2 regions of the Variovorax sp. V93 genome follow, and region 2 is predicted to be linked to the other one. Evidence: riboswitches for the same ligand, from Rfam matches in the RefSeq annotation. Region 2 holds a riboswitch; the other holds the start of a gene.
The links. A riboswitch is a leader RNA that binds a small molecule or an ion and turns the genes downstream of it on or off. The one in region 2 is predicted to bind thiamine pyrophosphate.
Positions count from the first base shown of each region.

Region 1: linked by a shared signal. The riboswitch ahead of ACAM54_RS12050 (cytosine permease) and the one ahead of thiC (phosphomethylpyrimidine synthase ThiC) in region 2 are both predicted to bind thiamine pyrophosphate.

Region 1 covers NZ_AP028669.1:2,539,219-2,542,623, reverse strand. Annotated here, with positions in the region: gene ACAM54_RS12055 (aspartate aminotransferase family protein) at 1-1,204, opposite strand, end outside; TPP riboswitch at 1,321-1,428, shown strand; gene ACAM54_RS12050 (cytosine permease) at 1,505-2,845, shown strand; gene thiD (bifunctional hydroxymethylpyrimidine kinase/phosphomethylpyrimidine kinase) at 2,793-3,405, opposite strand, start outside.
Region 2 covers NZ_AP028669.1:4,757,914-4,761,318, forward strand. Annotated here, with positions in the region: gene thiC (phosphomethylpyrimidine synthase ThiC) at 1-1,754, opposite strand, end outside; TPP riboswitch at 1,846-1,950, opposite strand; gene ACAM54_RS22605 (YchJ family protein) at 1,977-2,405, opposite strand; gene ACAM54_RS22610 (acyl-CoA dehydrogenase family protein) at 2,492-3,405, opposite strand, start outside.

The DNA of each region.
Region 1 (3,405 bases), 2.2 Mb from region 2:
CGATGAAGCCGCGCGGCGAGGCGTAGATGCCTTCGCCCAGCAGGTGAAAGAACAGCAGCTGCCGCAGCCGCCCGTCGACCGCCGCCAGGTCGTCCACGCACTGCACCTCCCCGCGCACGAAATGCGCGTTCATCAGAGAGCCGATGCCGGTGAACTGCATGGCCACGCCCTCCTTCGTGCACAGCGCATTGAGCCGCGCACGCATCGCCTCGCCGCGCTCGGCCAGCGCGCCGGCCGCTTCAGGGGTGAACAGCTTCGTGAGGCCCGCGTACCCGGCCGCCATGGTCATCACGTTGTTGTTGAAGGTGCCCGAATGGGAGAGCGATCCCGTGCGCGGATCGAACTGCGCCATCACGTCCGAACGCCCGCCGAAGGCGCCGAACGACATGCCGCCGCCGATGTACTTGCCGAGCGTGGTGAGATCGGAACGGATGCCGAGCCTGTTGGCCAGGCCCTGCGGCCCCAGGCGCGAGGTCATGACCTCGTCGAAGATCAGCAGCGCACCTACCTTCGCCGCGCCATCGCGAAGTGCTTGCAGGAAGTCGAGACGCCCCGGAATGCAGCCGCTCGCGCCCTGCATCGGCTCGACCAGGATCGCGGCAATCTCCGGCCGGTGCTTCTCGATCTGCTCGCTCGCAGCCTGCGCATCGTTGTAGGGCAGCACCAGGAAGTCGAAGGGCACCGTGGTCGGCAGCGGCTTGGCGCCGAAGCCGAGCACGCCGCCGTGGTAGCCGCCCGAGAACACCACGATCTTTCGCCTTCCCGTGAAGTGCAGCGCGGCCGTGAGCGCCATCAGGTTGGCCTCGGTGCCCGAGTTGGTGAAGCGCACCTGCTCGATCTGCGGAAAGCGCTCGCAGATGGTCTTCGCGAGCCGGCCTTCGAGCAGGTTGTGGCCCGTGAGGTTGATGCCGCCCTGCATCGCCTCGAGCACCGCATCGCGGATCTCGGGTGCCGAGTGGCCATAGACGCCGGCCGTGTACTCGGCGATGAAGTCGGCATAGCGGTGGCCGTCGGCATCCCAGAGCGCGGCGCCCTCGCCCTTGGCAATGGTGAGCGGAAACGGCGCGTAGAACAGCACCGAGCGGCTGTTGGCGCCCGGCATGTAGCGCGCCTGCGCCTCGAACTGGCGCAGGCTCGCGGGGTTGGCCTCGGTGAAGCGCTGGAAGGCCCGGGCAAGGGACTGGTCGATTGCAGGATCGCTCATGGGACACATCCTCGAAGTGGCGGCACGCGGGTTGCCATATCCGGACCATCATCCATGGTTTGGAGGCTGGGCGCGCAGGCTCGTACAATAGTTTCCGCTCTGCGCCACGGCGCGGAGCACCACGCTAGGGGTGTCGAACCGGAATCCGTTCCGGGGCTGACTGAGAGAGTCCCTTTGAACCTGACTGAGGTAATCCTCGCGCAGGGAAGCTGGTCCGGCGGCCTGTCGCGTTGTCTCGCGCGATGGCCCCACCGCCGGAGCCTCGCCCACCTGCCAAACCTTTTGCACTGGAGCAACTGGATGGCACACGACGACGAACCTTCTTCCGCCAACGAGGCGCTGGCGCCCCTGCCCGCGTCGCAGCGCGCGTTCGGCTGGCACGACCACGCATCGCTCTGGTTCAGCCTGGGCGTCGGGCTGCTGGTGATGCAGATCGGCGCCTACCTGGTGCCGGCGGTGGGCACGCGGGACGCGGCCATCGCGATCGTGCTGGGCTCGCTGCTCGGCGCGGGCCTGCTGGCCTGGACCGCACGGCTCGGCTGCGAGAGCGGCCTGGCGAGCGCCGGGCTGATGCACGCCACCTACGGCAGCGCCTTCGCGCGGCTGCCGGTGCTGCTCAACATCGTGCAGCTGGTGGGCTGGACCACCTTCGAGCTCGTGATCATGCGCGAGGGTACGCAGGCGATCGGCCAGCAGGCCTTCGGCCTGGCGCTCGGCGGACCGCTGGGCGGCGCCCTCACCACGCTGCTCTGGGGCGCGGTGCTGCTGGCGCTTCTGGCCGGCTCCATGGTCAAGCTGGTGCGGCGCTTCGTGAGCCGCTTCGGCCTGCCGCTGGTGGTGCTGTCGCTGCTCTGGCTGAGCTGGCAGTTCGCAACCCGCCTGCAAGCCAAGGGCCTCGACGCCTTCTGGGCCCGGCCGGGCGATGGCGGCATGGGCATGTTCGGCGCGCTCGACCTGGTGATTGCCATGCCGGTCTCATGGCTGCCGCTGGTGGCCGACTACGCGCGCCACGGCAAGCGCAGCGCGGGCGGCCTGGGCAGCGCCTTCAGCGGCACCTGGATCGGCTATGCGCTGGCCAACGTCTGGTGCTATGCGCTCGGCGTGATGGTGGTGAGCGTGGCGGAACCGGGCACAGGCCTGGTCACCGCCCTGCTGCTCGCCCAAGGCGGGCTGGTGGCGCTGGGCCTGATCCTGATCGACGAACTCGACAACGCCTACGGCGATGTGTATTCGGGCTCGGTGTCCACCCACAGCCTGCTGCCGCGCTGGAGCGTGCGGCGCTGGGGCCTCCTGCTCGCGGCGCTGTGCACCGCGCTCGCGCTGGTGCTGCCGATGCATACGCTCGAGCCGTTCCTGCTGATGCTGAGTTCGGTGTTCGTGCCGCTCTACGGCGTGATCCTGGGGCGGCTGGGTACGGGCCAGGCGGTTTCGTCGGTGGGCATGCGTCGGGTCGACCTGGGCGCGGCGCTGATCTGGATTGCGGGCATCGCGGCCTACCATGCGCTCGCCGGGTGGGCGCCGCAGTTCGGCTCGGCACTGCCGACGCTGGCCGCGACCTTCCTGCTGGCCTGGGCCAGCCGGCCCAAGGCTACGCCGACGACGGCAGGCGGTGCGTCGGCACTGGCGCAAAGCCGTGGTTGAGCGGACCGTGTCCCGCGCCGGTCTTCACATGCGCGCCGGCGGCCATCGCGCCGAGGATGTAGGCGCGCGCGCGCTCGACGGCCTCGGGCAATACGAGCCCCAGCGCCAGGTGCGCGGCAATGGCGGACGACAGCGTGCAGCCCGTGCCATGCAGGTTGCGGCTCGCGATGCGCTGCGAGGCCAGCCGCTTGCGCGTGCCGTCGGACTGCAGCAGCACGTCGACCACCTCGTCGCCCGGCAGGTGGCCGCCCTTGAGCAGCACGGCCTGCGCGCCGAGCGCCAGCAGTTCGCTGGCCGCATCGTCGAGCGCATCGATGCCGTCGATCGCATGGCCGATCAGCAAGGCTGCCTCGTCGAGGTTGGGCGTGACCACCACGGCGCGCGGGAACAGCTCGCGCACCAGCACCTGCACGGTTTCCGAAGCTATCAGCCGGTCGCCGCTGGTGGCGACCATCACCGGGTCCAGCACCACGTTGGGCAGCCGGTAGTGATCGATGGCCCAGGCCACCACCTCGACCACCTCGGGTGCATGCAGCATGCCGAGCTTGACCGCATCGACG
Region 2 (3,405 bases):
TGCGTGATCTTCATCGAGCAGAACTTCGGTCCGCACATCGAGCAGAAGTGCGCCACCTTGCTCGAATCCTTGGGCAGCGTTTCGTCATGGAACTCGCGCGCCGTGTCGGGGTCCAGGCCCAGGTTGAACTGGTCCTGCCAGCGGAATTCGAAGCGCGCCTTGCTGAGCGCATCGTCGCGCGAGCGCGCTCCAGGGTGCCCCTTGGCCACGTCGGCCGCATGCGCGGCGATCTTGTAGGCAATGATTCCCTGCTTCACGTCGTCGCGGTCGGGCAGGCCCAGGTGCTCCTTGGGCGTCACGTAGCAGAGCATCGCGGTGCCGGCCCAGCCGATCATCGCGGCGCCGATGGCGCTGGAGATGTGGTCGTAGCCCGGCGCGATGTCGATGGTCAGCGGGCCGAGCGTGTAGAACGGCGCCTCGTGGCAGTGCTTGAGCTGCTCGTCCATGTTGGCCTGGATCATGTGCATCGGCACGTGGCCCGGCCCTTCGATCATGGTCTGCACGTCGTGCTTCCACGCGATCTGCGTGAGCTCGCCCAGGGTGCGCAACTCGGCGAACTGGGCTTCGTCATTCGCGTCGGCGCCCGAGCCCGGGCGCAGGCCGTCGCCGAGCGAGAAGCTCACGTCGTAGGCCTTCATGATGTCGCAGATGTCCTCGAAGCGCTCGTACAGGAAGCTCTCCTTGTGGTGCGCGATGCACCACTTGGCCATGATCGAGCCGCCGCGCGAGACGATGCCCGTCATGCGGTCGGCCGTCAGGTGGATGAACGGCAGGCGCACGCCGGCGTGGATGGTGAAGTAGTCGATGCCCTGCTCGGCCTGCTCGATCAGCGTGTCGCGGAAGATCTCCCACGTGAGGTCCTCGGCCACGCCGCCCACCTTCTCGAGCGCCTGGTAGATCGGCACCGTGCCGATGGGCACCGGCGAGTTGCGCACGATCCAGTCGCGCGTGGTGTGGATGTTCTTGCCGGTGGAAAGATCCATCACGTTGTCGGCGCCCCAGCGGATCGCCCACACGAGCTTTTCCACTTCTTCCTCGATGCTCGAGGTGACGGCCGAGTTGCCGATGTTGGCGTTGATCTTGACCTTGAAGTTGCGGCCGATGGCCATCGGCTCGACTTCGGGGTGGTTGATGTTGGCCGGAATGATGGCGCGGCCGCGCGCCACCTCGTCGCGCACGAACTCGGGCGTGATGATGCGCGGAATGCTGGCGCCCATGGGATTGCCGGCCACGCGCTTCGCACGCTCCTCGTTGGCGAGGTATTCGGCCATCCACTCGCGCTTGCCGTTCTCGCGCAGCGCCACGTATTCCATCTCGGGCGTGACGATGCCGCGGCGCGCGTAATGCATCTGCGTGACGTTGGCGCCGGCCTTGGCGCGGCGCGGTGTGCGCTGCAGGGCCGAGGCGCCGGCGCGCAGTTCGGCCAGGCGCTGGGCATCGTGGTCGTGCGCGTGCTTGAGGCCCTCGTCGAGCGCCTGGTGCGAACGGCCTTCGTAGCTTTCGGTGTCGTTGCGCTCGGCGATCCAGGCGCCGCGCACGCCCGGCAGGCCGCGGCGCACGTCGATCTCGACCTTGGCATCGGTGTAGGGGCCCGAGGTGTCGTAGAGCGACACGGTCTCGCCGTTGGTCAGCAGCACGTCGCGCACCGGCACGTTGAGGTCGGGCCGGCTGCCCGGGATCAGGCACTTGTGCGAGGCGGGAAAGGGCTCGCGCGTGAGCGAGAGCAGGGAGGTGAACTTGTCGGGGGCATTCATGCGGGGCACTCCTTGTTGAGGGAAAGGGTGCTCCGCAATCGCTCTGAGGACTTTGGGCCGCCACCTTGGATGGATGGATGGCGGGACCGGAGTCGGGGAGTGCAGCTCTTCTTACGCCGGTATGACCCGGATCAAGTTCGCGGGTCGGCACTTTGCCATCTCAGCACGCCACATGCGTGCACCCCGGAGCGGGGACTATTGTGCGGGCCGCAGCCCGGTGCGTCAACCGGGGGTCTGCAGATCGCCTTCGAGGTAGAACCAGCGCTCCCCCTCGCGCACGAAGCGGCTGCGCTCGTGCAGGCGCGTGGCGGCGCCGGTGCTGCTGCGCTGGCGGGCGACGAATTCGACCTCGGCATGGTCGGCGTCGAGCACCGAGCGCGAGCGGATGTCCAGGCCCAGCCACTTCACGCCGGGTTCGAACTCGATCGACGCCGGCCGCGTCGACGCGTGCCAGGTGGCCAGCAGGTAGGGGCCGCGTTCCAGCACGAAGGCGGTATAGCGCGAGCGCATCAGCGATTCGGCGTCGGGCGCGGGCGTGCCCTCGAAATCCTCGAGGTAGCGGCCGCAGCACAGGGCATAGCCGATGGGCTTGTCTCGGCGGTCCGTGCGGCCGCAGGGGCAAGGTCCGGTGGTGGGATCGGTGGCACTCATGAAGAACGCTATTGGAACATCCTCCGGGGCCCTTCGCCGATGGGGCAAGCCCGGGGCCCGGCCGGCGGCCGTGCGAAACGCCCGGTTCAGGCCAGCGCGCGCTGGATCAGCAGCTTCTGGATGTCCGAGGTGCCTTCGTAGATCTGGCACACGCGCACGTCGCGGTAAATGCGTTCGAGCGGAAAGTCGCTCACATAGCCGTAGCCGCCCAGCGTCTGGATCGCAGCGCTGCAGACGCGCTCGGCCATTTCGCTCGCGAACAGCTTGGCCATGGCGGCTTCCTTGAGGCAGGGCCGGCCGGCATCGCGCAGGCTGGCGGCATGCCAGATCAGCTGGCGCGCGGCCTCGAGCTGCGTGGCGCATTCGGCCAGCCTGAAACCGACGGCCTGCTGCTCGAAGATCGCCCCGCCGAAGGCCTGGCGCTCCTTGGCATAGGCCAGCGCCACGTCGAAGGCGCTGCGCGCCATGCCCACGCTCTGCGCCGCAATGCCGATGCGGCCGCCCTCGAGCGCGCCCAGCGCGATCTTGTAGCCCTCGCCCTCGGCGCCGATGAGGTTTTCCGCCGGAATGCGGCAGCCGTCGAAGTTGATCTGCGCGGTGTCGCTGCTGTGCTGGCCCAGCTTGTCTTCCAGGCGCGCGACGTTGTAGCCCGGTGCGTCGGTCGGCACGATGAAAGCGCTCATGCCGCGCTTGCCCGCGCCCTTGTCGGTCACCGCGATGACGATGGCCACCTGGCCGTTCTTGCCGCTGGTGATGAACTGCTTCACGCCGTCGATCACCCAGCCGTCGCCGTCCTTGCGCGCCGTGGTGCGCAGGCTCGAGGCGTCGCTGCCGGCCTGCGGCTCGGTAAGGCAGAAGGCGCCGAGCATCCGGCCCTGCGCCAGCGGCTCGAGCCACTGCTTCTTCTGCTGCGCGTTGCCGTAGCGCATGAGGATGGCGTTGACCGGGCAGTTGGTCACGCTGATGGCGGTGCTGGTGCCGCCGTCGCCGGCCGCGATCT